2 linked regions of the Idiomarina loihiensis L2TR genome follow. The protein of the gene in region 1 binds, or shares a complex with, the protein of each later gene. Links are inferred from orthologs where the notes say so. Each region holds a gene or a part of one and is shown in the gene's direction. Other genes may lie near its edges.

Region 1 (16,107 bases):
AATCACTCAGTGGTGGGTGTAGCTCAGTTGGTAGAGCCCCGGATTGTGATTCCGGTTGTCGTGGGTTCAAGTCCCATCATCCACCCCATTTCTTTTGAAGTAACATCCTGTATTTCGGCGATTAGCGCAGTTTGGTAGCGCACTTGGTTTGGGTCCAAGGGGTCGCAGGTTCAAATCCTGCATCGCCGACCATTACACTAATTCCCCCTTTTTCTTTTCAGCCACTACTGCTACATTTATCTAATACTTAATCAAAAGATTTTGTTGTTAATCCTTGGCTGGAGCTATTGTTATGGACTTTAAGAAAAGTTTAAAGAATCCCGCTGAAGCGTTCGATTCTCCGCAAGACGTGGCAAATGATCCTGAGCTTTCAAACGAGCAGAAAATCGAAGTGCTGACGCAGTGGCGTTATGATGAATTGGAAACCGAAGTCGCCGATCAAGAAAATATGGCCGGGGATAAACCGGATAAACTGGGCGAAATCAACAATCTACTCCTTGAGCTTAAAGATAAATCTTAGTTATTTTTCCTTCCGTTAAAGTGAAGCCTAAAAATTGCCGCTCGGGGGCTCGACTCCGGGCGGTCACCTCGCTATAATACTGCGTCATTTTTAAAGGTCAACGCCGTTGCCGTATCTCATTTTTATAATGATAAGTTGATGCGAGTAACATTCATTGATTGAAACCGAGGTAATGAAGCAATGCAGGTTTCTGTAGAGACAACTCAAGGTTTAGAACGTCGTGTGACTGTTACAGTCCCGGCAGATACAATTGATAGCGAAGTAAAACGCTTATTAAAAGAAGAATATCGCCATCGTCGTGTGAATGGTTTCCGCAAAGGAAAAATTCCGCCAAACGTATTACAAAAGCTGTTTGGTCGCGAAGCCCGTTCACGTGCAGCGTCAAGTATCATGCAAAGTAAGTACTTTGAAGCTGTTATGCAGGAAAAACTGAACCCTGCTGGCGCACCTGCAATTGAACCTAAAGTCAATGAGCCAGGTAAAGATCTTGAGTTCACGGCTACGTTCGAAGTGTATCCAGAAGTAGAAGTACAGAACCTGGACAAAGTAAAAGTTGAAAAGCCTGCTGTTGAAGTCACTGAGAAAGACGTCGACAACATGCTGGAAACGTTGCAGAAACAACATGCTGACTGGAAAGAAGTTAAGCGTAAATCCAAAAAGGGTGACCGTGTCACTATGGATTTCGTTGGTTCTATTGACGGTGAAGAATTTGAAGGCGGTAAAGCTGACGACTTCGCGCTTGAGCTGGGCGAAGGTCGCATGATTCCTGGGTTTGAAGATCAAATCAAAGGAATTAAAGCGGGCGAAGAAAAGACTATTGAAGTCACTTTCCCGGAAGACTATCACGCTGAAAACCTGAAAGGTAAAGAAGCGCAATTCGTGGTAACCGCGAAGAAAGTTGAAGCACGTGACCTGCCAGAGCTAAACGATGAGTTCGTTGCATTGTTTGGTGTGAAAGAAGGCGGCGTTGAAGCGTTGAAAGAAGAAGTTCGCAAAAATATGGAACGCGAGCTGAAAAACGCAGTGAAAGCAAAAGTTAAAGAACAAGTACTGAAAGGTATTGTTGAAAACAACGACGTTGAACTGCCTAAATCAATGATCGACCAGGAAATTGACCAGTTGCGTAAGCAAGCGGCTCAACGTTTCGGTGGTAATGTTGAACAAATGCCTGACTTGCCGGCGGAGCTGTTCGAAGAACAAGCGAAAGAGCGTGTTAAAGTTGGTTTGTTATTAGGTGAAGTGATTCGTGGTAACGAGCTTAAAGCTGATGATGAGAAAGTTGATGAAATCATCGCAACGGCAGCTTCTGCTTATGAAGACCCGCAGGAAGTTGTGGAATACTACAAGTCAAACAACGATATGATGCAGCAAGTTCGTAACTTAGCGTTGGAAGAGCAAGCAATCGAATTCGTGTTGGAAAAAGCCTCGGTTAAAGATAAAAAAGCGAGCTTTGATGACATCATGAATCCGAAGCAGCAGTAATCTAGTGTAACGGAATCCTTGACGGGTCCCGCTACAGCTTGGTTTAATGGCTCGTATGACCTCATACGAGCCATTTTTATTTCAGGAGCTTTATAAAACATGTCGAGCGATATTCAGGATCCAATGGCACAGCTAGTCCCTATGGTCGTCGAGCAGACTTCGAAAGGTGAGCGCTCTTACGACATCTATTCACGTCTCTTAAAAGAACGTGTCATTTTTTGTTGTGGTCAGGTAGAAGACCACATGGCCAATCTCATTGTGGCTCAGCTACTGTTTTTAGAATCAGATAATCCTGATAAAGACATTTACCTTTACATTAATTCGCCTGGTGGGGTAGTGACAGCGGGTATGGCTATTTACGATACCATGCGCTTTATTAAGCCGGATGTTAGCACGGTATGTATGGGCCAAGCGGCCAGTATGGGCGCGTTCCTATTGGCTGGTGGTGCTCAGGGTAAACGTTATTGTTTACCTAATTCCCGAGTGATGATTCACCAGCCGTTGGGTGGATTCCAGGGACAAGCGTCAGATTTTGAAATTCATGCGAAACAAATTTTGGATCTGAAAGAGCGCTTAAACCGTATGTTAGCGGAGAACACAGGTCAGGATTACGAGAAAGTGGCCAGAGACACTGATCGCGATCACTTTTTATCGGCAGAAGAGTCAATCGATTACGGCCTGGTTGATGGTATTTTACGTCAGCGTGGCGAAGAGTCCTGAGTTGGCGCAGAGCAGTTAGGAGAAAAGCATGACGGATCAGTCCAAAGGTGACGGCGATAAGCCGCTATATTGCACTTTTTGTGGCAAAAGTCAGCACGAAGTTAAGAAGCTTATTGCAGGACCGTCCGTATTCATTTGTGATGAATGCGTTGAGCTATGCAATGACATTCTAAAAGAAGAAATTCATCAACTGTCTCCGGTTCCGGATCAGGATGAGTTGCCTGTGCCAAAAGCTATCCGTAAGCATTTGGATGACTATGTTATTGGTCAGGATCGCGCCAAAAAGGTGTTGTCGGTAGCCGTTTATAATCACTACAAACGCTTACGCGGTTCAGCCAAGCAGGAAGTTGAGCTTGGCAAAAGTAATATCCTGCTAATTGGTCCGACAGGCTCAGGAAAAACTTTCCTGGCTGAAACCTTAGCGCGTTATTTGGATGTGCCATTTACTATGGCAGATGCAACAACATTAACTGAAGCGGGTTATGTTGGCGAAGACGTTGAAAACATAATTCAAAAGCTTTTACAGAAGTGTGATTACGACGTTGAGAAAGCAGAGCGTGGTATTGTCTATATTGATGAGATTGATAAGATTTCACGTAAGTCGGACAATCCGTCGATTACTCGCGATGTCAGTGGCGAAGGTGTACAACAAGCCTTACTGAAACTGATTGAAGGAACAGTTGCTTCTGTGCCGCCACAAGGCGGTCGGAAACATCCTCAACAAGAGTTTCTGCAAGTCGACACATCAAAAATTCTGTTTATCTGTGGCGGTGCTTTTGCTGGCTTGAATAAAGTTATCGAGCAACGCTTGTCTACCGGAACAGGTATTGGTTTTGGCGCAGAAGTGAAGAGTAAGACGCAAAGTGAAGAAGGGGCAATCATTGCTAAAGTGGAACCGGAAGATTTGGTTCGCTATGGCTTGATTCCCGAATTCATTGGTCGCTTACCGGTTGTAGCCACGCTAGATGAGCTGGATGAAGAAGCGTTGATTGAAATTTTGCGTGAGCCAAAAAATGCGTTAACCAAGCAATATTCAGCTTTGTTTGAAATGGAAGACGTTGAACTGGAGTTTCGTGAAGATGCTTTAAGAGCTATCGCGAAAAAGGCTATGGCTCGCAAAACAGGTGCTCGTGGTCTACGTTCCATTGTGGAAGGTGTTCTGCTGGGCACTATGTATGAACTGCCTTCTATTGAAGGGGTCGCGAAAGTTGTGGTGGATGAGTCGGTAATCGCTGGTGAATCCGATCCTATTCTAATTTACGCGAATCAGCAGAAAAATAAGCAGGCTTCGGGCGAATAATCCGAAACTGTATTAAAAGTGTTCGAAAAAGGGCCGGAAAGGCCCTTTTTTTCTGTCAAGGATTGAACTTTCAGGTAAAGACCGCATATTACAAAGTAAACCTAGGTCGGGAGAGAATTTAATGAGCGAAGAGCGCACCGAACAATTAACGATGCCGGTTCTGCCGTTGAGAGATGTCGTGGTATACCCGCATATGGTGATACCACTGTTTGTCGGTCGGGAAAAGTCGATTCGATGCTTACAAGCCGCTATGGATGAAGATAAACAAGTTTTTCTGGCGGCTCAGAAAGACGCTTCTGTGGATGAACCTACTACTGAGGATATTTATCAGGTAGGTACAGTTGCGACGGTTCTACAGCTACTGAAACTACCCGATGGCACCGTTAAAGTGCTGGTTGAAGGTAAGCAACGGGCGCAGCTGGATGAATTGCAGGATAACGAAGAATACTTTCAGGCTAGTATTCATTATCTGGCCGCGGAAGAGTTACCGGAAAAAGAAGAAGAGATTCTTATTCGTTCGGCACTGAATCAGTTCGAAGGCTATGTAAAGCTAAATAAGAAGATACCGCCGGAAGTACTGACGTCTCTGTCCGGCATTGAAGACGGCGATCGCTTAGCGGACACAATGGCTGCTCATATGCCGCTGAAACTTGCAGAAAAGCAGGCCATTCTTGAAATTACTGACATTCGGGAGCGCATCGAACATCTGATGGCTCTGATGGAAGGTGAGATTGATATTCTGCAGGTGGAAAAGCGCATTCGTAGCCGCGTTAAAAAACAGATGGAAAAAAGCCAGCGCGAATATTATTTGAATGAGCAAATGAAAGCCATTCAGAAAGAGCTGGGTGAAACCGAAGATGGCGTCGATGAATTTGAGCAGTTACAGAAGAAAATCGATGACGCCAAGATGCCGGCAGAAGCGAAGAAAAAGACTGAAGCTGAGTTACAAAAATTAAAAATGATGTCACCCATGTCAGCGGAAGCGACTGTCGTGCGCGGCTATATAGACTGGATGGTATCGGTTCCATGGAAGAAACGTTCGCGTATTAAGAAAGATTTAGCTCATGCTGAAAAAGTTTTAGATGCTGATCACTACGGGCTAGAGAAAGTTAAAGAACGTATTATTGAGTATCTTGCGGTACAACAACGAACCACCAAAGTGAAAGGTGCGATTCTTTGTTTAGTAGGTCCTCCAGGTGTCGGTAAAACCTCGCTTGGACAGTCGATAGCGAAGGCGACGGGGCGTGAGTATGTGCGCATGGCGCTAGGGGGCGTACGCGATGAAGCAGAAATACGAGGTCACCGTCGTACTTATATTGGCTCTATGCCCGGTAAACTGATTCAAAAAATGTCAAAAGTTGGCGTTCGTAATCCACTGTTTCTGTTAGATGAAATTGACAAAATGTCGGCTGACATGCGCGGTGACCCGGCTTCAGCATTGCTAGAAGTACTGGATCCTGAGCAAAACATTAACTTCAATGACCATTATCTTGAAGTCGATTACGATTTGTCAGATGTCATGTTTGTGGCGACATCTAACAGTATGAATATTCCAGCGCCATTATTAGACCGCATGGAAGTGATTCGCTTGTCGGGTTACACCGAAGAAGAGAAGCTGAATATTGCGAAGCGACATTTGTTAACCAAGCAAATTGGCCGTAACGGTTTAAAAGAAAAAGAAATTACGGTTCAGGACAGTGCAATTATTGGCATTATTCGTTATTACACCCGCGAAGCCGGGGTGCGTAACCTCGAACGTGAGCTGTCGCGCTTGTGCCGTAAATCGGTTAAGCAAATTTTGCTGGATAAATCGATAAAACATGTTGAGATTACCGGCGACAATCTTAGCGACTATTTGGGCGTGCAACGGTTTGATTACGGCAAAGCTGAAGAAGCGAATCAAGTCGGTCAGGTTACTGGCTTAGCATGGACTGAAGTTGGCGGAGACTTGCTGACTATCGAAGCTACTAATGTAGCTGGTAAAGGAAAGACAACCACCACAGGTTCCCTGGGTGATGTTATGCAGGAGTCGATTCAAACTGCTCTGACAGTGGTTCGTAGCCGTGCTGACAAGCTGGGCATTGCGGAAGACTTCCATGAAAAACGCGATATTCACGTGCATGTGCCAGAAGGCGCTACACCGAAAGATGGGCCCAGTGCAGGTATTGCTATGGTGACAGCTATGGTGTCATCGTTAACCGGTAAACCTGTTCGTTCTGATGTAGCAATGACGGGCGAAATTACGTTGCGCGGTGAAGTGCTGGCCATTGGTGGTTTAAAAGAGAAATTGCTGGCTGCGCACCGTGGTGGAATCAAGCATGTGTTAATTCCTAAAGAAAATGAACGCGACTTGAAAGAAATTGCTGACAACGTAAAACAGGACTTAGTGATTCAGCCGGTAAAATGGATTGATGAAGTATTGGATGTTGCTTTGGTTAAGGAGTAACCAGCAATATAATACTAAAGTCATATTCAAGCACTAGAATGCGGTCTGCGGATGAGAAATCATGCTTCAGACCGCATTTTTTCGTTAAAAAGTGAGTAAAAAGGGTTTTCAATCTAAAAGACTGTGGTAGCCTAGAGTTTATAGCTGATTCACATGTATGACATACGAACAGCTGGATAGGAAAGCCATTTGGACTAATGGTGCTTGAACAATTAACATCAAGCTTGATATAACCGTTCTGGCCCATTTTAAAATCCGAATGGAACCACGGAAACTTGATAATAACAATCTAAGGGGATGATACTGTGAACAAGTCTCAGCTTATTGACAAAATCGCGGCAGGTGCAGATATTTCTAAGGCTGCTGCTGGTCGTGCTCTGGACTCTATGATCGATGCAGTAACTGATGCTCTAAAAAAAGATGACCAAGTCGCATTAGTTGGCTTCGGTACGTTTAGCGTGCGTGAGCGTTCTGCTCGTACTGGTCGTAACCCTCAAACGGGTGAGACTATTCAGATCGCTGCTGCTAAAGTTCCTTCTTTTAAAGCAGGTAAAGCACTGAAAGACGCAGTAAATTAATTAAAGCGCATTAGCGCTTTTTTTAAAGAATAATAATAGTAGCCCGAGGTTTATAAAACCTCGGGTTATTTTTTTGTATGAATGGTGAGTTTTAAGACGAATCACCTTATAATGTGACGTTGTTTATTCAGGTTAAATAAGGAAAGCCTTATTATGTTAGAGCGGATTCGGGAAGGCTCGCAGAGTTATACTGCTAAGGCCATTCTTGTGTTAATCATTCTAACTTTTGCATTAGCAGGTGTTGGTGGTTATATCACTAGTGACACAGAAGATGCTGTCGCAAAAGTTAATGGAGAAGAAATTCCTCGTAGTGACTACGATCGTGCTTATGAAAATGAGCGTAGTCGCTTGCAAGAGCAGTTTGGTGATATGTTTTCTGCTATTACTTCCGATCCAGATTATATGCGTAATTTACGCAGTGGAGTATTAGAGCAACTTATCGAACAAGAGCTTTTAGTGCAATACGCTGAAGATAACGGGATGAGAGTGAGCCCCGAGCAGGTAAAAGCTGCAATCCGTGATATTTCTCAATTTCGTACAGCAGGACAATTTGATAACGATGTCTACCTGATGGCTTTGCGTAATGCGGGTTATAGCCCTGAAGCTTTCGCGAAAGTGATGCAACAGGATATGACCCGAAATCAGTTACTACGAGGCTTGTCTGCGACTGCGTTCGTGCTTGAACCTGAAGCTATTGCCTTTATGCGCTTACAAAGCCAGTCGCGTTCAGGCGGCTTTTTAGTGGCAAGCAATGAAAGTTTCGAAGAGCAGGTAGAGATTGCAGAACAGGATATCGAAAACTTCTATCAGCAAAATCAAGATATGTTCCGGACTCAGGAAAAACTCAGCGTCGCCTATGTTGAGCTCTCTTTAGCTGCTGTTGAATCAGAAGTCGAAATTTCAGATGAAGAAGTGCGTCAATATTATGATGAGCGTCAGCAGCAATATTCGACCGAAGAAGAGCGCCGTGTTTCTCATATTCTGATCGAGTTCGAGACTGATAACGCTAAAAAGAAAGCTGAAGAAGCACTTGCTGAACTTAAACAAGGTGCGGACTTCTCGGAGGTAGCGCAAACTTATTCAGACGATACTTTCTCAGCTGAGCAGGGCGGAGATCTAGGTTGGATAGAAGCCGGAATGATGGATGAAGATTTCGATGCCTCCGTTTTTGAGTTAGAAAATGTTGGTGATTTATCAGACGTTGTTGAAACGAGCTTTGGTTACCACATTATTAAACTTACCGATTTACGCGAAGGTTCAGTCACACCATTTAACGAAGTGAAAGACGAAGTGCGTCAGCAGTTGTTAACCGAAAAGGCAGAAGATCGCTATTTTGAAAAACAACAGAAACTGGCGGAAATTAGCTTTGAGCAACCTGACACATTGGAGCCTGCTGCTGAAGAAATTGGATCCACTGTACGCCGTTCCGATTTATTCACTCGTGACAGAGCCCCAACGCCCTTGAGCGACGATGTTGTTCTCAATAACCTATTTTCAGAGCAGTTAATTAAAGAGAAGTTGAACAGCGATATTATTGAAACTTCAGATGATCGGTCACTGGTAGTACGTGTAACTGAGCATCAACCAGTGCGAGTAAAAGAGCTGGACGAAGTTCGTGAAAAAATAGTGTCCGAACTGCGCGTAGAAAAAGCTCAGCAATTAGCGCTTGAGCAGGCTAATGAATGGATGCAAGCCTGGAAAGCGGGTGAAGAGGTGAGCGACGAAATTGTCTGGGTAGATAGCATTCAGCGTAACAATGGTGAGCACCCAAGAACTATTGTACGTGAGCTATTCTCAATGTCTCCTTCAGCAAGCGATGAGAGCGTCTTTAACACGGTTGCGTTACCGAATGGAGATGCTGCTGTGGTTGCACTGACCGAAGTTTCTCCAGGAAGTACTGATGACAGCCAACTTGACGAGTTAAAGAGTCAGATGCGGAACCGTCAGGCTCAGGTTATGTTGCAAGCCTTTATTAATAACTTAAAAGCGGACGCAGATATAAAACGTTTATCAACTCCGTAGACGTTGATATCGCAAAAAAGGCTCAGACCGTGACAAGTCTGAGCCTTTTTTATTTCTATTGTAGTGAGTTTATCCGTTATTGCTGTACAAGTTTGGCAACACGTCTTTAGTAGTTGTTATATTTTTTTTTGCTTCTATAGAGGTCTTAACTTCTTTATAAAGCACTTTTCCATCCTGCCATGAGGTAGCCTTCGGCTGATAAAGGCTTTGTTGCAAGCTTGAGCATGCATTTTCTATTGAAAGATATTGAGACAGCTCAGTTATGCTATTAAAGCTGCGTTCAAAATAGCGGTTTGCCCATTTCAGCAAAAACTCTTTTGCTTCTTGTGCGTTATTGTTACGGCAGGCTAGTTGAAACTCTCTCCATAATTTGTCTTTGTTTAGATTGTGAGGTTTATCTTCTGTTGTTTTACGCGTCGATACTTTGCTCTTAGAGCTTGTGCTTCGACTCCAGAGAAGGTACGCGTTCAGTATAATTGAAACAATCAGTACCAGGGCGAGTAAGCTAACTATCCAGGTATTCCATTCAACTGATTGGGTTTTCGCCTCAGTTTGAGTTACTTCCTCATCATTTAGCTGCTGCTCTTCAGTCGCTTTAGCTTCGGCATTATTGCTTGCCTTCGGAATAGATTGCATTCCGTCACCCATTGCGACAGAAAAGTTCAGCTCTTCGGTTACCGCCGATGCAGGTTTGCCCGTTTTGGTATTAAACCAGGGGATATTTAGTGCCGGAATTCTTAATGGTCCTGGCTGATTGGGGACGACCGCAAAGCTTATTGTTTTTTGAGAGATAATAACGCCGTTGCGACTAAATTGATCCGTCTCATCGCCATCCGGATAAATCCTCACCGTATCGGGGAAGCTTGGTCGAACGTCTGGTAGCTGCTCTGGTTTTACACCAACAGCGGTCAGCATATAGGAAATAGTGAAAGGTTCACCTACGGTATAACTTTCTTGCTCAGGCGAAACGGATTGAGAAACACTGACAAGCTCGCTAGGCAACCAGTGACCTTGCCAGCTATCAGGGACGGCCTGCACCTCAACCTCGATAGTTTCAGCAATGGTGCTGACAGGCTGTGTGTTGGAGAAAGACGAAAAGATAGAGCGTTGCCCTTGAGTGAAAACTTCGCCGTCGAAACGGGCGCCTGCGATACTTAAAGAACCTGACTTGCTTGGCGTTATTTGGTAAACACGCTGATAAACCTTATAGCGCCTGCCATTCACCATTTCTGTACTTTCTTCATCCCTGCCAATTTGCTGAATGTCGGCGTTTTCTGCTTCAGGCGGTATTAGGTTTCCTTTGTTCAAGTCGGCCGCAAGAAATAGCCGCGCAACATAAGTGATAGGCTGCTGCAGATAGACTTGCTGATTGTCTATGCGAGCTTCCAGAAAAGCGATTTTCTGTTCGTTATCCTGGTTGTTGCCGGGTTCCAGGACTTGCAATGAAATAGGAGCCGACGAGACACCACCTATGCTAATTTCGGGAATTTTATATTCCCCGGCGGACTGAGGGATGAGTACGGTTGTAAAGCGCGTCTGTTTGCTAAGTTTTCCGTTGATCATTGATGTCTGGCGACTGACCGATGTTCTGCCTACAACGAAGTCTTTTAGTAGCTTAGATGGCGAAAAGCTGTCGTTAGCAACATCGTCATCAACGGTTATCGTTAATACGAAGGATTCGTTCGCCGTAACCGGATTACGGTCTACCGTAGCAGTAACTTCAGAGACATCGGCGTGAGCAAGTTGGCTCACAAGTAAAAAGCTCATCAATAAGATAATGTGTCGCCATACTCTTACCATTTTTTATCGTCTCCCTGGGGTTCTGAGGTTCTGCGCTGACGCCGTTTCTGGCTCTCCAGAAGCATTTTATTACGTAGCAGTATACTTGGGTCATCCGGCACCCGGTTCATCCACTGCTCCAGTTGTTGGGCTTTTTCAGGGTCAATCTCGCCTTCGCGGACCTTCTGTTGAAGTAGTTGGCTGGATTCCTCCTGGCTTTCTGGGCTTGTGTCCTGGCGTTGCTGCTCCTGGGGTTCTTCTTGAGAAGGCTCCTGTTCTTTTTGTTCCGGCTCCGGCTCTCCATCCTCTTGACCCCTTTCATCAGGATTAGGGGGCCCATCACTGTTATTGGACTGATTATTTTGTTGCTCCTCGCCGTCACCACTTTGCTCAGAATTCTTATCCGATTCGTTTTTATCAGAATCTGATTCCTTGGAGGATTCGTCTGAACCGCCGGAGTCTTCTGCTTCCTGCTGTTGCTTCAATTGCTCAACGAGTTGCTTATTTTCGGCTGCCTGGGACCAGTCAGGGCGTTGTTCTAAAGCGTTGTCGTAAGCTTCTATTGCCGCATCGTATTGTTGCTGCTTAGCCAGTGCATTACCTAAATTATATTGCGCCTCTGCCGAATCGCTTTGAGAAAAGGCTTCGGCGGCGGCTTCATAGTCACCATCGCGGTACAGAGCAGCGCCCTGACGAAACGGAGTTCTGCTAAGGTTAGCCGCCCGTTGGTATTCTTCTTCTTGATATAAACGCTGTGCACGTTGCTCACGGTTTAGCAACTGCTTCTGCCAGACGGATTCTTGTGCAGCATGCACATTGGGACTGAAGCCGATTAAAGGCAATAACATAGAGAGTAATAAAGGGCTAAGCAGGCTGCCCCGACGCCAGCTAAACAACATAATAGGTAAGATAAAGAGGGCAACGTAAGGGCCCATATCACGCCATGCGTCTCCTTGCTGTTGTTCATCGCCGTCTTTACCTTCACGCGTCAGTGGTGCCTGGTTTATGAGTTTATCAATATCACGATTGTCGGCGGTTACTGATGAAAAGGCTCCTCCCGTAATAGAAGCCAGATCGGATAATCGTGAAGGAAAAGTTTTGGCAATAATGACCTGATTGTTGTCTTTTAATAAACGGCCTGAGCTATCGCGAATTGCAGCACCTTCTTCAGTACCAACCGCCAGAATAGAAACCCTATGATCGACAGAACGCAAGTAACTACTGAGTTGGTTGAGTTCGTTACTACTGATGCCGTCGGTAAGCCAGTATATATCGCCCTGAGGGTAGCCGGCATTTTTTAATAAATCGTCAGCCAGCTTCAAAGCTAACAAGGGTTCACTGCCTTGCGCCGGCATAATATCGGGTGACAGTGATGGGATTAAATTTATTAAATTACGGTTATCGGCAGTAAGCGGACTGATGATAAAAGCATCGTCGGCGTAAGCAATAAGGCCGGTATCACCATCAAGTCCTGCCCGGACTAAATCAATGGCTTTGTATCTCATTCTGGTTAAACGGTTAGGGGCAATATCATCGGCTAAAACCGATGGCGACATGTCCATAATCACGACCTGTCCCGATTCAAGCTGGTAAACCGGTTGTGGTAGTCGTTCCCAGGTGGGCCCGCAAAGAGCCAGTGTTGCCAGAACTGAAATTAACAAAAAACGGTGGGCAGGCCAGAGAGACGGTTGTGACCCTGACTTAACCAATACTTTTGACAGGTGCCCGGGGAGCCATTGATGCCATCCGGCCTGATGTTTCTGACTGTAGAGTAAACGCCAATACAGTAGTGCAACTGGAACTAAAGCCAGTAACCACCAGGGGCGCAATAAGTGAAATTCGCTCATGAACGTCTCCCCCATGGTCGATAGTGCAACATGGCTAACGCAATAAACAGAAGAAAACTTATTACCAATGGCCAGTAAAATAAACTCACTCGAGGTCTTAGTTGCTGAGGGTCGCCAGCAATAGGTTCCAGCTTGTCCAGGCGTTGATAAATTTCTTCGAGTTCATTGGTACTGCGAGCACGGAAGTACTTACCACCAGTTTGTTTAGCGATACTTTGCATTAAAGGTACGTCCAGGTCGCGGCTTGGATTAACTCTTCGTTGCCCGAAAAAGCTATCAACGACTACTTCTTCAGCACCGACCGCAATAGGGTATATCGTTACATCGTAAGCCTGAGCCAGTTCAAGTGCCTGCTCAGGGGGCAGGTTACCGGCTGTGTTCTGACCATCGGTTAGTAATACCAGTACCCGGTTTGACTTTTCGTCGTCTCGAAAGCGCTTCACAGACAAAGCAATAGCATCTCCTATCGCGGTTCGTTCGCCAACTAAGCCGAGTACAGATTCATTAAGCATCTGTTTTACGGTGTTGCGATCGTAAGTCATGGGAGTCTGTAAATAGGCCGTGTCTGCAAATAGAATCAGTCCGAGCCTGTCACCTTCGCGGCGTTCAATGAAATCGCTCAAAACGTGCTTAACCATAGTTAGACGGTTCACTGAGCGGCCTTCCAATTGCATATCTGCAATTTCCATACTGCCGGATAAGTCTACAGCCAGCATAATTTCTCGTCCTTCAGCCCGAATTGCTAGCGGCTCGCCCAACCATTGAGGCTTAGCCACCGCAGCGACCAGCATGATCCAGCATAAACTCATCAGCGGTAACAATAACCAGCGTTTACCAGAGCTCTGACTGCCGCTAACTAAGCCGTAAGTACTGGGAAGGCGTATAGCCGAGCTATTTTTACGTACGGCCGGAAACCATTTCCAGATAATTGCGGGTAAGGGCAGTAGGCAAAACATCCATGGCCAGGCAAATTCAAACATCTTCGGCTCCGGGTTGTTTGCTCAAATCTTTGCTCAGCCAAAGGTGAGCGAGTTCGTAGTATTGTTGATTAAAGTTATTATCAGCAATGCCATAAAAGTTTTTATTAGCCTCATTAAGCAAGGATTCATAAGTTGCTTTTTCCTTTTCTGACAGAGGAGTGAGCAAAAAACTTATCCATTGGCGACTGTGCTTTTCCGCAACGAATTCTCTGGGATAATATGCCAGCGCGGTGCGCTTAAGTATTACCGTAAGCTCTTCGATGCTTATGTTTCTGTCTTGTTGTAACTGCCGGATCGCGATTTTGCGTATGTGCGACTGCTGTCGACGCCGAATCAACCAGAAAATAAAAAAAGCAGTACCGACAAGAAGCGCTATGGCAATAGCAATTGTCGGCCACGAAGGCGGCCACCAACTCGCCGCTCCCGGCTCAACAATATCATTAAGATTATTTAGTGACGGTTGCTGCATTATTTTACCTCTGCCCATTGCTGTTCCAACGGTAAGGCACTGGATATTGGTGTTAAAGCCAGCTTCCGTTTCCTGAATTCTTGCTGAATATTGCTCCAACGAAGCTCGGCGGCATTTTGATATGTTTTTCTTTGCTGTTGATCAGCTAGATTTATACTGACTTGTTGCTGACCATCGGTAATTGCTAGTGGATGCGACGAGTACCCCTGGGGTAACTCATGCTCCATAGGGTCGTAAAGCCCAAAACAACGAACCGAATTATGCTGGGAAAGTACGCGCAATCCATCCATAAAGCGTTCGCTGGCGTTATAAAAATCGCTGATAACATGAATGCTGCTGCCAGGCTTAACCAGTTGTCGTATCCGCTTTAGGTTATCGTCCAGCGTGTTTTGTTGCTGTTTTTGTTTGTTTTGCCAACGGGTCAGGCTGTCATTATGAACTTCCAGAAGCGCATGACACAAACGTAGAACGCCTTTTTGCCGGGCTATAGGTTTTAGCTCCTGATGTTGCCAGCCATTGCCAATGAGCCCTCCAATACGATCACCCTTATGTTGTGCCTGCCAGGCCAGTGCCGCGGCTAAATGGCAGGCCTGAACAGATTTGAACACAAATTGGCTGCCAAAAAGCTGAGTCAGAGACAAGTCCACCCAGATAAATACCGGGCGCTCTTTTTCTTCGCGATAGAGCTTAGTGTGGGCTTTACCGGTTCGTGCGGTTACCCGCCAGTCAATGGAACGGATATCATCGCCCGGCTGGTAATGCCGTACCTCATCAAACTCCATTCCGCGACCACGGCTTTTGCTTAGCAAGGGGCCTGTCTGGCTTGAGCGTGGAAGACTTTTATGATGGCGCGCAAAAGCATTGATTTTGCTGCGATAATAAAGAAGTTCCTGAATACCGGGACTGACTCCATCGCAGTGCAACTGCTTAAGCCATTGTTCAACTTCAGTTCTTAACATTATGGTGCCGGTACAAGTTTCAGTATCGTATCAAGAACCTGATCATGTGATACGCCGTCGGCTTCTGCCTGATAACTTAAAATAATCCGGTGCCGTAAAGCGTTGTGGAAAACACTAATGACATCGTCAGGTGTTACAAAGTCACGACCATCTAACCAGGCTTTAGCTCTGGCGCAGCGCTCCAGCGCTATAGTGGCACGAGGGCTGGCACCATAGCCTATCCATTGCGCTAAATTCTGATCGTAGCGCTGCGGCTGACGTGTTGCGATAATCAGTTGAACCAGATAGTTCTCAACAGCGTCATCTAAATACAGCTGCAAAACTTCGTGGCGTGCGTCGAATAGCTGCTTTTGTGTTAACGGAGTCGGTATATCGAGGTCACCTGATAAGGCTTCACCTCGGGTTAGACGTAGAATTTGCTGTTCAGTCTCGGCATCTGGATAGTCGAGTTTTAAATGCAATAGAAAACGATCCAACTGGGCCTCAGGAAGTGGATAGGTTCCTTCCTGCTCCAGAGGGTTCTGTGTTGCTAGTACCATGAAAAGATCAGAAAGCGGGTAGCTACGTTGACCAACCGTAATTTGCCGTTCTGCCATAGCTTCAAGTAAAGCTGACTGAACTTTTGCTGGAGCCCGATTAATTTCATCGGCCAGAATTAAATTATGGAACAAAGGGCCTTGTTGAAACTCAAACTGTCCAGTTTCGGGACGAAAAATGTCGGTACCGGTTAAATCGGCGGGCAATAAGTCGGGAGTGAACTGCACCCGATGGAAGTCACCTTCAATACCTTTTGCTAAAGCTTGTACTGCACGGGTTTTAGCCAGGCCGGGAGGGCCCTCTACCAGCAGGTGGCCGTCAGCCAATACGGCAATTAAAAGGTTTTGAGTGAAGTCCGGCTGTCCAAGCACTTGCCGATTCAGGTAATTTTGTAGCTTTTGAAACGCTGTCGCGGTCATGTTTACTCCAGGCTGTCGTTATCAGCGAAAACTGACTATGCTGTCAGTA
Region 2 (16,185 bases), 710 kb from region 1 along the record:
TATCGTTAACGAAGTGCAGGAAGTTTACCGTCTGCAGGGTGTTAAAATTAACGATAAGCACATTGAAACTATTGTTCGTCAGATGTTGCGTAAGGCGCTTATTTTACGCGCCGGTGATACGAACTTGCTGGAAGGCGAGATGGTTGAAATGTCAGAGGTGTTAGCAGCTAACGCGAAAGCGGAAGCGGATGGTAAGAAACCAGCAATATTTGAACGTCAGTTGCTGGGTATTACTAAGGCATCGTTGTCGACTGAATCCTTTATTTCAGCGGCTTCGTTCCAGGAAACAACGCGAGTTCTTACCGAAGCAGCAGTTGGTGGTAAGAAAGACAGCTTACGTGGACTGAAAGAAAACGTAATTGTTGGTCGTCTGATTCCTGCAGGTACAGGTTACTCATATCACAAAGAGCGCATGCAGCGTCGACTGGATGAACTGAATGTTGATATCGAGCCAACTATGACTGCAGAGCAGGCTGAGCAACAACTTGCGGATGCCTTAAATGCTGGAAATAGTTCTGCAGGTGATGATTCTGCAGAATAATTAGCGAACGTTTTTAACGTTCGTGTACAGAAGCCGGTACTGTAAAAGTGCCGGCTTCTTTTGTATAGCCTTGACAGGCGAAAATATGACCATTAGAATTTCCGCTCCCGAATTTCGGGATCTGACTTTCAGTGGTCAGAAAAAAGCGATTTTTCACGCTCTATACACGTGGTAAAAAGCGACATCAACTAAACTAGGAGTAATGAATGGCAACAGTTAACCAGCTGGTGCGTAAAGGCCGTCAAAAGCCCGTTGTGAAAAGCAACGTTCCGGCTCTTGAAGCGTGCCCTCAAAAACGCGGTGTATGTACCCGTGTTTACACAACTACGCCAAAGAAACCGAACTCTGCAATGCGTAAAGTTTGCCGTGTTCGTTTAACTAACGGTTACGAAGTTTCTTCGTACATCGGTGGCGAAGGTCACAACTTACAAGAACACTCAGTCGTACTAATTCGTGGCGGTCGTGTAAAAGACTTGCCAGGTGTGCGTTATCACACAGTACGCGGAGCACTTGACTGCTCAGGTGTTAATGACCGTAGACAAGGTCGTTCTAAGTACGGCGCAAAACGGCCTAAATCTTAACGGTTCTCCGTTAGTAAGGCCAAACTGTCGTACGTTTTGGGTAAAACCCTGAATTAATCGGAGAATATTGAGATGCCAAGAAGACGCGTCATAGGTCAACGTAAAATCCTTCCAGATCCTAAGTTCGGATCAGAATTGTTGGCCAAATTTATCAATGTCGTCATGGTTGACGGCAAAAAAGCAGTCGCTGAAAAAATTATTTACGGTGCATTGGACATCCTGGCAGAGAAGTCAGGTAAAGATCGCCTGGAAGTCTTTGATACAATACTAGATAACATCCGCCCAATGGTTGAGGTTAAATCTCGTCGTGTTGGTGGTTCAACGTATCAGGTTCCGGTTGAAGTTCGTCCGGTACGCCGTAACGCACTGGCTATGCGCTGGTTAGTTGATGCAGCGCGCACCCGTGGTGAAAAATCAATGTCGCAGCGTCTGGCAGCTGAAATGCTAGATGCATCAGAGAACAAAGGGTCGGCTGTGAAGAAACGTGAAGACGTTCACCGCATGGCTGAAGCAAACAAAGCGTTTGCTCACTATCGCTGGTAATTCGCAGTTAACCTAGAAGGAGTTTATTGTGGCTCGTAAAACTTCCATAGAGCGCTATCGTAATATCGGTATTTGTGCTCACGTAGACGCCGGTAAAACAACCACAACTGAACGTGTGTTGTTTTATACTGGTTTGTCTCACAAAATTGGTGAGGTGCACGATGGTGCAGCCACCATGGATTGGATGGAACAAGAACAAGAGCGTGGTATTACTATCACGTCAGCAGCTACCACCTGTTTCTGGCAGGGTATGGACAAGCAATTCCCTGAGCATCGTGTAAACATCATCGATACTCCTGGACACGTTGACTTCACCATCGAAGTTGAACGTTCTTTGCGTGTTCTTGACGGCGCTGTTGTTGTACTTTGTGCATCATCTGGTGTCCAGCCTCAGACTGAAACCGTTTGGCGTCAGGCAAACAAATATGAAGTTCCTCGCATGGTATTCGTCAACAAGATGGACCGTGCAGGCGCAGACTTCTTATCTGTTGTACACCAAATGAAAACGCGTTTGGCAGCTCAGGCTGTTCCAATGCAGCTACCAGTAGGCGCAGAAGACAACTTCCGCGGCGTTGTGGACTTAGTTAAAATGAAGTTCATCAACTGGAGCGAAGAAGACATGGGTACTTCATTCACTTATGAAGATATCCCTGCTGACATGGTTGATGAATGCGAAAAATATCATGGTGAGTTGGTAGAAGCTGCGGCTGAAGCTAACGAAGAGTTGATGAACAAATACCTTGAGGAAGGTGAGTTAACAGAAGCGGAAATCAAGCAAGGCTTGCGTATCCGTACTCTGGCTAACGACATCTGCTTAGTTGCTTGTGGTTCTGCGTTCAAAAACAAAGGTGTTCAGGCTGTGCTTGACGCTGTTATTGAATACTTGCCATCACCAACAGAAGTTAAGCCTATCACTGGTATTTTGGATGATGAATCTGAAGGCGTACGTAAGTCGTCTGACGAAGAACCATTCTCAGCTCTGGCATTTAAAATTGCGACTGACCCATTTGTTGGTACCTTGACGTTCGTTCGCGTTTACTCTGGTGTATTGAACCAGGGCGACGGTGTTGTTAACCCAGTTAAGAACAAAAAAGAACGCGTTGGCCGTATGGTACAAATGCACTCAAACAGCCGTGAAGAGATCAAAGAAGTTCGCGCTGGTGACATCGCGGCACTGATTGGTCTTAAAGACGTTACTACAGGTGACACGCTGTGTGATCCAGCTCATAAAATCACACTTGAGCGTATGGAATTCCCTGAACCGGTTATCTCGGTTGCAGTAGAGCCGAAAACTAAAGCTGACCAGGAAAAAATGGGTATTGCTTTAGGTAAATTGGCTGCAGAAGATCCATCGTTCCGTGTTAAGACTGACGAAGAATCTGGCCAGACAATCATCTCTGGTATGGGTGAACTTCACCTGGACATCATCGTTGACCGTATGAAGCGTGAATTCAAGGTTGAATGTAACGTAGGTCAGCCTCAGGTTGCTTATCGTGAAGCTATTCGCGACGCGGTAGAAATCGAAGGCAAATTCGTACGTCAATCAGGTGGTCGTGGTCAGTTTGGTCATGTATGGCTGAAACTTGAGCCTATGACTATTGAAGAAGACGCGAATGGCGATGACATTACTTACAAATTCGTAAACGAAATTGTTGGTGGTGTTGTACCGAAAGAGTACATCCCGGCAGTAGACAAGGGTATCCAAGAACAGATGCAACAAGGCGTCTTGGCTGGCTATCCGGTATTGGGTGTTAAAGCGACTCTGTATGATGGTTCATACCACGATGTCGACTCTTCTGAAATGGCATTTAAAATTGCTGGTAGCATGGCCTTCAAGAAAGGTGCATTAAAAGCTAACCCAGCGCTTTTAGAGCCAATGATGAAAGTTGAAGTTATCACTCCTGAAGAATCTATGGGTGATGTCGTCGGTGACTTAAACCGTCGTCGCGGTCTTATTGAAGGTATGGAAGAAGCTCCGGGTGGCTTGAAAGCGGTTAATGCTCAAGTGCCACTGTCTGAGATGTTCGGTTATGCGACAGACTTGCGTTCACAAACGCAGGGTCGTGCATCGTACTCTATGGAGTTCCTGAAGTACGCTGAAGCACCAAACAACATTGCTGAAAAAGTAATGGCTGAGCGTAACGCTAAATAAGTAAGGTCTGGTCCGGTTCTTTCGAGGCCGGGCTTTTAACTTAAGTTTGAGGATATATCATGTCTAAAGAAAAATTTGAACGTTCGAAGCCGCACGTAAACGTCGGCACCATCGGTCACGTTGACCACGGTAAAACAACACTAACTGCTGCTATCACAACTGTTTTGGCAAAAGTTTATGGTGGTGCGGCGAAAGACTTCGCAGCCATCGATAACGCGCCAGAAGAGAAAGAGCGTGGTATTACCATTTCAACGTCACACGTTGAATATGACACACCAACTCGTCACTACGCACACGTAGACTGCCCAGGGCACGCTGACTATGTTAAAAACATGATCACCGGTGCGGCGCAGATGGACGGCGCAATCTTAGTTGTAGCGGCAACAGACGGCCCAATGCCACAGACTCGTGAGCACATCCTGCTTTCACGTCAGGTAGGCGTACCATTCATCGTTGTATTCATGAACAAATGTGACATGGTCGACGACGAAGAGCTGTTAGAGCTGGTAGAAATGGAAGTTCGTGAACTGTTGTCAGAATATGACTTCCCGGGCGACGACCTGCCAGTAATTCAAGGCTCTGCACTGAAAGCGCTGGAAGGCGACGAAGAGTGGAGTAAGAAAATTGTTGAGCTGGCTGACGCACTGGATAACTACATCCCAGAGCCAGAGCGTGACATCGATAAGCCGTTCATCATGCCAATCGAAGACGTATTCTCGATTTCAGGTCGTGGTACGGTAGTAACAGGTCGTGTAGAGCGCGGTATCGTGCGTACAGGCGACGAGTGTGAAATCGTTGGTATGAAAGACACCACGAAGACCACAGTTACTGGTGTTGAGATGTTCCGTAAGCTGCTTGACGAAGGTCGTGCAGGTGAGAACATTGGTGCCTTGTTGCGTGGTACTAAGCGTGACGACGTAGAGCGTGGTCAGGTACTGGCGAAGCCAGGTACAATTACTCCGCATACTAAGTTCGAAGCGGAAGTTTACGTACTGAGCAAAGACGAAGGTGGCCGTCATACGCCATTCTTTAAAGGTTACCGTCCACAGTTCTACTTCCGTACAACGGACGTTACTGGTGCCGTAGAATTGCCAGAAGGCGTAGAAATGGTCATGCCTGGTGATAACCTGAAATTCGTTGTTGATTTGATTGCTCCAATCGCAATGGACGAAGGTCTGCGTTTTGCTATCCGTGAGGGTGGCCGTACCGTAGGTGCAGGCGTTGTATCAAAAATCATGGACTAAGCAGTCCGGTTGATTTTAAGAGCCCGGCTTTGGCCGGGCTTTTTTATGCCTGCTGATAAGTTTTATTAAAAGAGCCTTATCAAAAGTAAGCGAAGGCTCGCTCAAGTATTGACATTTAAGTCCAAAAAATGAACTATTGAGAAAGATACTTAACTTATAGTCAGCCAATCAATTGAAATTACTCAGATACTTTTCTGTGTTCGTTTTTATGGGACTAAGCTGTTCTGCTACAGCAAAAGTGCCGGTCTATGTTGCTGCCTACGATTATCCTCCCTATTTTTCCGCTGTACTGCAAACTGATCTCACCCGTGAATTGATCACCTTGTTGAACGAGCATCAGGACAGCTATGTGTTCCGCATTCAGGTCATTCCTCCAACAAACCGCCATAAAGCTCTGAGTACGAAAGGGTGCTGTGATGTTATATTTTTCGAGTCACCTCTTTGGGGTTGGAAAAAAAGTGGCGTAGGGTTTCAGGAAACAATCCCTTTAGTCAAAGGAAATGAGAGACTGGTGGCCTTGAAGAAAACAGGTAGAGATCAATCGTTTTTCGATACATTTGATGGCAAAACTTTAGGTGGGGTCAAGGGCTATCATTATCTGTTAGGGGGCGAGCTGTTGGCTTCAGATGAAGTCGAGGAAAAGTATACGACGTATTTGGCAGACTCCAGAATGACAAATTTGCAGATGGTACTAGGAGGTCGGATAGATCTTACTATTATCAATGATGAACTTCTGGCTGCTTTAAAAGGCTCAAATCAGATTAATGTGGGCAGTTTATTGTTGTCGGAAAAGGTTAGTCTGGAATACAAGCTGCACTTACTTGTTGGCGATAATAAGAATATCAGCGCAGATACCTTACAAAGGTTGCTGCGGGAGCTTGGCCGACAGGGGGAATTTGAAATACTCTTTAGACGGTTTAATATGGAACGGTTTCAGATATATCGTCCGACAACAACACGTTAATAGACACTAAGCCCCAAACGGTTAGCTAGCTCGCGTACCATGTACATTCCACGGGCGCTGTTACCGTAGCTGTTTAATCTTGGGCTCCATGAGCAAATAACTCCAAAGTCAGGAACGACGGCAATCATCCCGCCACCAACACCACTTTTAGCGGGAACACCTACGGTAAAAGCAAATTCGCCGCTTTGGTCGTACATACCGCTGGTTGATAGCAACGCATTAATGCGTTGAGAGTCTCGTTTCGACATAATTTTCTTTTTAGAAAAAGGACAAATTCCGTCATTTGCAAGAAACGTAAAAGAGCGAGCGAGATTTTCGCAGGACATGGTCAACGCACACTGCCAAAAGTAATGATCTAATAGTTCATCAACTTCAGCATCAATATTACCGAAGCTTTTCATTAGGTGAGCAAGGGCCGCATTGCGATGGCCATGCTCTTTTTCTGACTGGTGAACAATGTTATCGGCGTAAACGTTGTCGTTGCCGCATAAGGTGCGCACCAAACTCAAAACCGCATTTTTACTGGCAGAGTAGCGGCTAACGAGCACGTCGCTAACAACAATAGCTCCGGCATTTATCATAGGGTTGCGCGGAATGCCTTTTTCCCACTCTAGCTGCACTATAGAATTAAAGGCCTGGCCTGAAGGCTCCATTTTAACTCTGTCCCACAAATCTTCTCCAAGGCGCTCCATTGCCAGCATAAGGCCAAAAATCTTCGAGATCGACTGGATAGAGAATTGCTCCTGGGTATCACCGACGTTAAATACCTCGCCGTCGAGGGTGGCCAGAGTGAGTCCGCAGAGCTCGGGGTCGACCTCTGCTAACGCCGGAATGTAATCAGCAACATGCCCCTCGGTGATCTTCATGGCCTGCTGATGAATCTCCTCCAGCAGGCTTTTGAGATCATCCGGGGCATGTATTTGCTGCCCGCCACTGACCAGATCACGCGTCAAGAGAATGCTCCGGATGCGTGATGGTGGACAGGCGGTCTTTTAATTGGTCAGATAGCTTCACAGAACGTTCCTGTTGAAAATCAAAGTACACCAATACCGTTTTACCTTTAGCGCACATTTTTTCTTTCTGCCAAATTTCGGTAGTGATATCAAACGAGCTGCCACCTAAGCGGCTGACGTAAGTATTCACCGTGACATGACCGCCAAAATAAATAGGTAAGAGGTAATCTACTTCCAGCCGCGCGACAATTAAGCTTTGTGTCTTCGGAGACATTTCTCCAAAGAACTCAAAAATAGGCAAACGTCCGGTTTCTATCCACCCCGGTATAACCGTGTTATTGACGTGCCCAAGGGCATCGGTTTCATAAAATCTTACTTTAAAGTCTTCCGTTAACATATTGCGTCCTTTTTATGACAGCTTAAGCATAGGTTTTAAGAAACGGGCCGTGTGTGAGCGCTCATTTTCACAGATATCTTCTGGTGTACCTTCGCAAAGAATTTCACCACCGCCAGAACCACCTTCAGGACCTAAGTCGATGATCCAGTCAGCGGTTTTTATCACGTCTAAGTTGTGCTCAATAACCACTACCGTGTTGCCGTGGTCACGCAGACGATGAATCACCGCCAGCAATTGCTTAATGTCGTGGAAATGCAGACCGGTTGTCGGCTCGTCCAGAATGTATAAGGTTTTGCCAGTATCACGCTTGGACAACTCACGTGACAATTTGACCCGTTGCGCTTCACCACCAGAGAGTGTTGTCGCTGACTGGCCTAACCGGACGTAAGACAAGCCCACATCCATTAAGGTTTGCAACTTGCGTGCAATAGCCGGAACCGGGTCGAAGAATTCACGAGCGTCTTCAATGGTCATATCCAGCACTTCGTGAATATTCTTGCCTTTGTACTGTACTTCCAGCGTTTCGCGATTATAGCGCTGACCTTTACAAATATCGCAAGGAACATAAACGTCCGGCAAGAAGTGCATCTCAACTTTAATAACTCCGTCGCCCTGACAAGCTTCACAACGACCGCCGCGTACGTTAAAGCTAAAGCGACCGGGTTTGTAACCGCGGGCTCGTGATTCAGGAACACCTGCGAACAGTTCGCGAATTGGCGTGAAAATACCGGTGTAAGTGGCTGGGTTGGAGCGCGGTGTACGGCCTATTGGGCTCTGGTCAATATCCACCACTTTATCCAGCAGCTGCATGCCATCGACACTTTTGTACGGAGCCGGTTCGCCCGTTGTCGCGCCATTAAGTTCACGATGCGCGATATGGAACAGCGTATTGTTGACCAGCGTTGACTTACCTGAACCGGATACTCCAGTCACACAGGTCATAATACCTAATGGCAAATTGAAATCGACATTCTTCAGATTGTTCCCGCTGGCTCCGTGAATGGTTAACCGGCGTTTATCTGGTTTGTGACGTTGCTTGGGAACTTCTATTTCTTTCCGGCCGGACAGGTAGTCGCCGGTTAGTGAATCTTCACTTCCGACAATATCTTCAACCTGACCCTGAGCAATGATTTCACCACCGTGTACGCCAGCACCAGGGCCAATATCAATAACGTGGTCGGCCTGACGAATTGCGTCTTCATCGTGTTCAACCACAATGACGGTATTACCCAAGTCACGCAGGTGAGTCAGAGTGTTTAACAGGCGTTCGTTGTCGCGCTGGTGTAAGCCAATACTGGGCTCATCCAGTACGTACATAACACCAACCAGACCCGCACCAATTTGGCTGGCCAGACGAATACGCTGCGCCTCACCACCAGACAAGGTCTCTGCGCTGCGGGACAAACTTAAATAGTTAAGTCCCACGTTAACTAAAAAGCGTAGACGGTCATTAATCTCTTTCAGAATTTTTTCCGCAATTTGCGCGCGCTGACCTTCCAGACTCAGTTGCTGGAAGAACTCAAGTGCGTCGCCGATGGATTGCTCAACAACTTCCGGCAGGGTTGTGCCCTGAATAAACACATGACGAGCTTCTGTACGCAGGCGCGTACCACTGCAGCTTTTACAGGGTTGCGTCGCTACGTATTTGGACAATTCGTCGCGCACAGCCTGTGATTCAGTCTCGCGGTAACGGCGCTGCATGTTAGGAATAATCCCCTCAAACGGATGCGCTCTGACAACCTTGTCGCCGCGGTCATTCATGTAAGTGAATTTTATTTCTTCCTTACCGCTGCCGAACAGAATCTTTTCGCGAATGTCGTCAGGCAATTCGTTGAACGGTTGCGACAATTTAAACTCGTAGTGCTTCGCCAGAGACTGCAGCATTTGATAGTAGTAGAAGTTGCGCTTGTCCCAGCCTCGAATTGCGCCGCCTGTCAGCGACAGCTCCGCATTAACAACAACTTTGGCCGGATCAAAAAACTGCTCAACACCCAGACCGTCACAAGTAGTACAGGCACCGGCCGGATTGTTGAATGAGAACAATCGTGGCTCCAGTTCCTGCATGCTGTAACCGCAATGTGGGCAGGCAAAGTTAGCCGAGTACACTTCGGCATCACCGTCGCCGTCCATCGGTACGACTAAAGCCGTTCCGCCACTGAGTTCCAGTGCGGTCTCAAAAGATTCCGCCAGGCGCTGCTCCATGCCGTCGCGAACTTTAAAGCGGTCAACGACCACTTCAATGGTGTGCTTTTTCTGCAGCTCTAACGTGGGCGGATCGCTTAAATCGCAAATTTCACCGTCTATACGGGCGCGGATATAACCCTGCAAGGCGAGGTTTTCTAACACTTTTAAGTGCTCGCCTTTACGGTTCTGAATAATGGGCGCAAGCAACATGCGCTTTTCGCCTTCAGGAGCCGACAGCACGTTGTCGACCATTTGCGATACGGTTTGCGCCGCCAGCGGCACGTCGTGAGTCGGGCAACGGGGCTCGCCCACGCGGGCAAACATCAGGCGTAAATAGTCGTATATTTCCGTGATGGTACCGACCGTGGAACGCGGATTATGCGACGTTGACTTCTGCTCTATTGATATAGCCGGCGACAAACCCTCGATACTGTCAACATCAGGCTTTTCCATCAGCGACAAAAACTGACGTGCATAGGCGGACAGCGACTCAACGTAGCGTCTCTGCCCCTCTGCATATAGGGTATCGAAAGCAAGTGATGACTTACCCGAACCGGATAAGCCGGTTATCACAATCAGCTTATTGCGGGGGATGGTCAGATTGAAATTTTTTAAGTTGTGCGTGCGCGCACCGCGTACTTCGATAGTATCCATAATTCCCGTCTGTTGTTCAGTAAATGACTGACGACAAAACGCTATTATCGCACAGTGTTAGGCATCTGGTACAATAACGGCATCATTTATCATGTTACTGATATAAAAGCAGTGAAATGACGCCTCAAAAATTAAATAAAACAGAGAAAAAAGCCGCTTTAGCGCTAGCGTCCGTCTTTGGTATACGGATGTTAGGGCTGTTTTTGATCATGCCAGTTTTAGCGGTTTATGCACAAGACTACCCTGACTACTCACCGCTGTGGGTCGGAATTGCTCTGGGTGCCTACGGTCTGACACAGGCATTATTGCAAATTCCGTTAGGTATGCTGTCTGACCGTCTTGGCCGAAAGCCAGTTATTGTCGGTGGCTTGCTGGTCTTTATTCTCGGTAGTGTGGTGGCAGCTCAGGCGGATACTCTATTCGGTGTCTCCATTGGTCGGGCGCTACAGGGGCTGGGCGCTATTGCGGCGGCTATTTTGGCGCTGGCAGCTGATTTGTCGCGAGACGAGCAGCGACCGAAAGTGATGGCCACTATTGGTATGTGTATTGGTCTGGCGTTCGCTATTTCATTGGTAGCCGGACCTTTATTGGGCAATATTATCGGTCTTTCGGGTTTGTTCTGGTTTACCGCCGCCAGTGGTGTTCTGGGCATTCTGGTGCTGTTGCTAAGCGTCCCCAAAGTGGTGACAACATCTGCCAGGCGTGAATCTTTACCCGTGTTGTCAGAACTGGGGCACTTGCTTAAGCATAAGCAACTGTGGTGCCTGAATAGCGGTATTTTTGTGCTACATGCCATTTTAACGGCATGGTTTGTGACTTTACCCATGCAACTGCAAAATGCAGGTTTTGAAAGTCAGACCCACGCCTGGTTCTACTTACCCACGCTGGCCGCGTCCATTTTGTTCATGGTGCCAATGATTATCAGCAGTTCGCGTAATAATAATTCCGTGCAGTGGCTGCGGTTTTCTATTGTCGTCTTAATTGTCGCACTACTCATTATTGCCGTAGCAGGGCAAAACCCCTGGCTGCTGGTTGCTGCTCTGGTCATATTTTTCACGGGCTTTAACTTTATTGAAGCCAGTTTGCCGTCGTTACTTACCCGAGTTGCTCCGGCGGGGAGCAAAGGCAGTGCCAGTGGTATTTACTCAACTGGTCAGTTTCTGGGGTCTTTTGTCGGTGGGGTAGCTGGCGGCTCAGTCTTACAGTTTTTTGGGATATCTGGCGTTGTTGTTTTCTGCCTGATCTTGCTAGTATGTTGGTTGCTAATCAGTTTAGTCATGGTTAACCCCGCAGGTGTCACGAGCGTGTCGTTATCATTGCCCGGGTTAACTGAAAGCAAGGCTACCAAGCTAAGTGAGCAGTTACTTACCGTAACGGGTGTTACGGAAGCAAGATGGGTTGAAGAAGATCAGGCCACTTACTTAAAAGTTGATAAAAAACATTACGATGAAAAGGCGGTTAATCAGTTGCTTAAAGAAGCATCGGTCGCTTAATAATTTGAAGCAGTTGTAACGCGTACAAGGAACAGGAGAATCTAATGGCCAGTCGCGGTGTAAATAAAGTAATTTTAATTGGTAATTTGGGCGCTGACCCAGAGGTTCGTTATACCCAAAACAGCACAGCGATAGCCAACCTGTCGATTGCTACCAGCGAAACCTGGAAAGACAAGCAAACAGGCGAACCGCGCGAACAAACCGAATGGCACCGTTGTGTGGCTTATCGTCGCTTAGCTGAAATTGCCGGTGAGTACCTGAAAAAGGGCTCTAAAGTTTATGTTGAAGGGCGTTTGCAAACGCGTAAATGGACAGGCCAGGACAACGTAGAGCGTTACACGACAGAAGTGGTCATTAACGAAATGCAAATGCTGGATTCTCGTGGCGGCCCGCAGGGTGGTGCTCCACAACAAGGCCAGGGTTTTGGTGGCGGTCAGCAGCAAGGCGGTGGTTACGGTGGTGGTCAACCACAACAGCAATCACAGCAACAACAGCGTCCTGCGCCTCAGCCAGCGCAGCAGCAAAATCAACAGTCACAACAAAAACCGGCAGAACCCGCGCCGTTTTCACCTGACAACGACTTTGATGACGATATTCCGTTCTAGTTTGCCGAGTATAGGATTTACCCGCTCGGGTATCTGTATCATGTGAAAAAAGCCCCTTTTGCAGGGGCTTTTTTTGTATCTAATTTTTAGCTCAAACCTATCGCTATTTTCATTTTAGTTAGCACGCTAAGTTTGTTATTATACTTAGCGTGCTAACTAAAGAGGTTGTTATGACATTAACACAAGAACAGCTCAGACAGTTATCTGTACCTGAACGACTCGGTCGCGTTGCGCGTCAGTGGCAGGCTATTGCGGATAAGGAACTGGCGCCGCTGGGGTTAACCTACCCGCGCTGGAGTGCTATGTGGAAACTGGCACGTATTGGTGATGGTGTCAGTCAAAAGCAGCTTGCCGAAGCGCTTGAATTAGAACTTGGTTCACTTATGCGCACGCTGGCGCAGTTGGAGGAGCAAGAGCTGATTACGCGCAAGGCAAGCCCGGACGACGGCCGTGCTAAGCAGGTGTTTTTAACGAATTCAGGTCATGCTCTGGTTAAAAAAATGGAAGCGAAAATTCTAAAAGTAAGAAGGGCGTTGCTGGCCAATATTGAAGATGAAGAAATTGAAACGGTTAAGAAGGTTCTGGCGATGATTTCATACAATGCGAATCATATGTCTGAAGCTCAGAAACTTGACCAAAATAATGAGGAAGAGGTATGACCGCAGACGAAAAGTTTGCCCGTTGGGTTAAGCGGGCGCTGGTACTATTCGTACTCGTATTTGCCTATTTTCTGTGGGCCGACTTGAGCCTGCCGCTGACTCCACAGGCAATGGTAACCCGGGTGGTGACTCAGGTCGCACCGCAGGTGAATGGTACTGTAGAGAAAGTCTTGGTTAATAATAACCAGTATGTTGAAGAGGGCGAGCCATTATTTAAAATCGACCCGCGACCTTATCAACTGCAATTACAGCAAGCAGAGCTGGCAATGGCTCAGGCGCAACAGTCAAACCAGCAGTTTGATGCCCAAATTCGAACTGCCCAGGCAAAGATAAAATCAGCACAGGCAACAGCTCAAGAGCTTAGCCGTGAGGCCCGTCGCATTAAAGATCTGGTGGAAGATGGCAGTTCGTCGCAGCAGGCATTTGACCGTGCGCAGAGCAGTAAGTTAGAGGCTCTGGCAAATGTTGAAGCTGCCCAGTCACAGCTACAGAGCTTAAAAGTGCAGCGAGGTGCCGAGGACGATGCAAACAACTTACTTATTCAACAAGCTAAAAATGCGATAGAAACGGCGAAGCTTAACTTAAGCTACACCACCGTGCGTGCGAAACATGCCGGACGTGTCGGCAATCTAAAGCTCAGCGAAGGGGCTTATGCCCGTCAAGGCACGCCGCTAATGGCTCTAGTCTCACCCAATGCCGACATTATTGCGGATTTTCGGGAGAAGAATTTACGAAACATAGAATCTGGCCAACAGGCTCTCGTGGTATTTGATGCCGAACCTGGCACGCTTTACGAGGCTAAAGTGGAAAGCATTGATGCCGGTGTTAACGCGGGTCAGTTAAGTGCCGACGGAGCCTTAGCAGCACCGGTTAACTCAAACCGGTGGGTACGTGACGCGCAGCGACTTCGGGTGCATTTGCGTTTAACGGAGAAACCGGATTCAGAGCGTCCGGCCGGAGCAAAGGCTACAGTGCAGATAGTTCCTGAAGGAAGCTTTAAAGCCGCTATCGCGAAAGCGCAAATTCGGTTGCTGGGCTGGTTGCACTACATTTATTGATCAGGAAGGGACTATGGCAACTTCTGCCTTGAGTGAAAACGGCCTACGGCAATGCTTACGAATAGCCTTTGGTGGCTCCATCGGCTTTTTGGTCACGGCGCTATTTGACTTGTCTTATGGCGTGTTTTTTACCGTCTTACCAATGCTGCTACTGGGCTTAGTGCCAATGATAAACCGACAAGTCGCCCGGCAAATACTTGCGGCGTCGGTTATGTGCGGATTGGAAGTAGGTATTCTGGCGCAGATACTGGGCGGACATTCAGTATTAATGACAATGGCCGCCTTTGTCTTATTTCTGTATCGGTTTGCTTTTATGGCGCGCGGCACGGCGTTCCTGTTCGGCGCAAATGGTGTGCTGATGCTGAGCATTATGCTGCATTACGCCAGTTATCCGGGCACCGACGTTAATAACTTAATAGCCAGTAACTTCTTTGCATCGATACTGGCAATAGCCATTGCCTTTGTTATGCATGCGATGATACCCAATAAAGAGCAGAATGCGTCACCACCGGCCTTGCCAGATAAGTCACCTAACCGTGTGCGCCACGAAGCTATTTTGGGCGCTACGGTGACAACCCTGTCGTTTTTGGTGTTTCAGCTGTTTGATTTACAGGATTCTATTTCCGCGCAGGCCACAACCATTTTGGTGCTATTTCCCATGAATTGGAACGGGGCATTAACTTACGCGCGTAAGCGAGCGGCAGGAACTCTAATTGGTGTTATGTTTGGTCTTGGTGTGCAGCTTCTGCTGTACGGTTGGTATGACATACTGTGGTTGATTGTGCCGTTGTTCTGGCTTGGGGTGATGTTGTTTGCCCGCATTCATGTCCTTGAAGCTTCGGGAGCCGGGGTGGGTTTTGGGGCAATGACGACGATGGGCATTCTTTTCGGTCAATATTTGTCGCCGGCACAAGACTTGGTGTATTCCGGACTGTATCGTCTGAGCAGTACTTTTGTAGCAATTATTGCGGCTATGATGGTGTGCTATTTGGTGCACAAACTCTTGAATCAGTTTGCGGGAACGCGATTTGGCGCTGCTTAAAATTGATATCCACAGTGGCTGGAAGAGCATGCAGCCAATTAATCAGCTGCATGCTTGTCTAAAATATCTAAACTCGAACGGTTCTTTATTTAGCTGGCGTCGCTTAGCCCAAACTGCTTAACCACCTTGTCGAAATACTCCAGGTTTTGCTTAGCGTAATCACGCTTTTCTACATAGCGACCCGGGAAGAAGTTCTTCTTAAAGCCGTAGGCGACAATGTCCTTCAGGCGCTTCAGAGAAATATCAAAATTATCCACAGCTAACTGATATTCGTTGCTGACCGTGGTACGAGAAACCAAACGGTTATCGGTACAAATAATGGTAGCTAAGCGGTTATCCAGCATATGCTGGAAATTGTGGTTTTTAATGTCGCCAATATCCGGGTTAGTTTGCAGGTTACTGGTCAGGCAAACTTCAACGGCAATACGACGGTCAGCAATATAAGAGGCCAGGCTTTCACCATAAGCTTTAGGGTCTTCAATAGACGGATCCTGAGTCATTTCAGGAGAGAATAACGAATAACCATGACCTAAGCGGTCGGCATGGCACTTGGTCAAGGCTTCAAAAATGCTCTCAGCACCGTAAGCTTCTCCTGCGTGCACGGTTTTCAGCAGAAAGTTTTCGTGTGCGTATTCGTATACTTCTTTGAACTCACCTGCCGGGTAGCCAATTTCCTGACCGGCAATATCCAGTCCGACAATTGGCATACCTTCTTCGTCACGCATACGAACGCTGGCGCGAACCAAATCCATTGCAGCCGTTTTAATAACCTGCATAGGTTCAAAATCGCGCATTAACTGGAACATTTGTGTGTAATAAGGGGAGAACCCTTTTTTACCAAACATCCGCATGGCGCAGTTGATAATGCCGTAGTCAAATGGTGGCTTATCGCCGTTTTTAACGTCTGCGCGGTTGTTGTACTCTTTCTTTGCGCGCAAAAGGCCGTCGTTTACTACGTGCATTATGGTGTCAAAAGTAACCCCTTTACCCGGGTCCATGAGTAGCTGAGGAGCAAAGCGTACCTCAATGTAATTCACCCCTTCGTTTTGATTATCGACGGCTAATTCATAAGAAGCTTGTTCCAGGTTTTCCAAATCACGCAAAGCGGCACAGGT

What was found.
Region 2: the proteins of tig (region 1) and rpsG are in contact, whole or in part, in a crystal structure (PDB 3GTY), measured with the Thermotoga maritima proteins. The link is inferred for Idiomarina loihiensis L2TR from one-to-one orthologs. Residues at the interface, in WP_004081061.1 of Thermotoga maritima: Glu122, Val124, Val129, Leu130, Tyr133, Glu188, Gly259, Ile262, Tyr263, Glu266, Ser270, Glu273, Gln274, Glu277, Arg308, Gln311, Ile312, Ser315, Tyr316, Glu325, Arg329, Arg336, Leu363, Phe366, Trp367, Arg373, Leu377, Arg381, Leu384, Glu387; in WP_004081843.1 of Thermotoga maritima: Lys34, Lys52, Lys55, Glu59, Arg62, Gln63, Glu66, Asn67, Lys69, Val71, Arg95, Ala109, Lys110, Lys111, Gly112, Arg113, Pro114, Glu117, Glu121, Ile124, Ala125, Tyr127, Asn128, Asn129, Thr130, Gly131, Lys135, Asp139, Arg142, Met143.

What each region holds. Positions count from the first base shown.
Region 1 is NC_006512.1:1,059,047-1,075,153, reverse strand. The notes cover bases 1-2,851. They hold tig (trigger factor), read left to right. Parts: upstream 1-700; coding sequence 701-2,002; downstream 2,003-2,851. Other genes in these bases: clpX (ATP-dependent protease ATP-binding subunit ClpX), read left to right, coding at 2,751-2,851; clpP (ATP-dependent Clp endopeptidase proteolytic subunit ClpP), read left to right, coding at 2,102-2,722; IL_RS05145 (hypothetical protein), read left to right, coding at 293-520. In the rest of the region: more of clpX, read left to right, coding at 2,852-4,022; lon (endopeptidase La), read left to right, coding at 4,144-6,468; hupB (nucleoid-associated protein HU-beta), read left to right, coding at 6,774-7,046; IL_RS05115 (SurA N-terminal domain-containing protein), read left to right, coding at 7,200-9,068; IL_RS05110 (BatD family protein), read right to left, coding at 9,138-10,868; IL_RS05105 (VWA domain-containing protein), read right to left, coding at 10,862-12,694; IL_RS05100 (vWA domain-containing protein), read right to left, coding at 12,691-13,674; IL_RS05095 (DUF4381 domain-containing protein), read right to left, coding at 13,667-14,143; IL_RS05090 (DUF58 domain-containing protein), read right to left, coding at 14,143-15,102; IL_RS05085 (AAA family ATPase), read right to left, coding at 15,102-16,058. UniProt on the Bacillus subtilis protein: Involved in protein export. Acts as a chaperone by maintaining the newly synthesized protein in an open conformation. Functions as a peptidyl-prolyl cis-trans isomerase.
Region 2 is NC_006512.1:361,448-377,632, forward strand. What follows is about bases 1-2,929. They hold rpsG (30S ribosomal protein S7), read left to right. Parts: upstream 1-1,194; coding sequence 1,195-1,665; downstream 1,666-2,929. Other genes in these bases: rpoC (DNA-directed RNA polymerase subunit beta'), read left to right, coding at 1-541; rpsL (30S ribosomal protein S12), read left to right, coding at 748-1,122; fusA (elongation factor G), read left to right, coding at 1,694-2,929. In the rest of the region: more of fusA, read left to right, coding at 2,930-3,817; tuf (elongation factor Tu), read left to right, coding at 3,877-5,061; IL_RS01795 (ABC transporter substrate-binding protein), read left to right, coding at 5,258-6,025; glsA (glutaminase A), read right to left, coding at 6,022-6,978; IL_RS01805 (acyl-CoA thioesterase), read right to left, coding at 6,968-7,375; excinuclease ABC subunit UvrA, read right to left, coding at 7,388-10,213; IL_RS01815 (MFS transporter), read left to right, coding at 10,330-11,706; ssb (single-stranded DNA-binding protein), read left to right, coding at 11,751-12,311; IL_RS01825 (MarR family transcriptional regulator), read left to right, coding at 12,482-12,970; IL_RS01830 (HlyD family secretion protein), read left to right, coding at 12,967-14,028; IL_RS01835 (DUF2955 domain-containing protein), read left to right, coding at 14,042-15,070; IL_RS01840 (adenosine deaminase family protein), read right to left, coding at 15,160-16,185.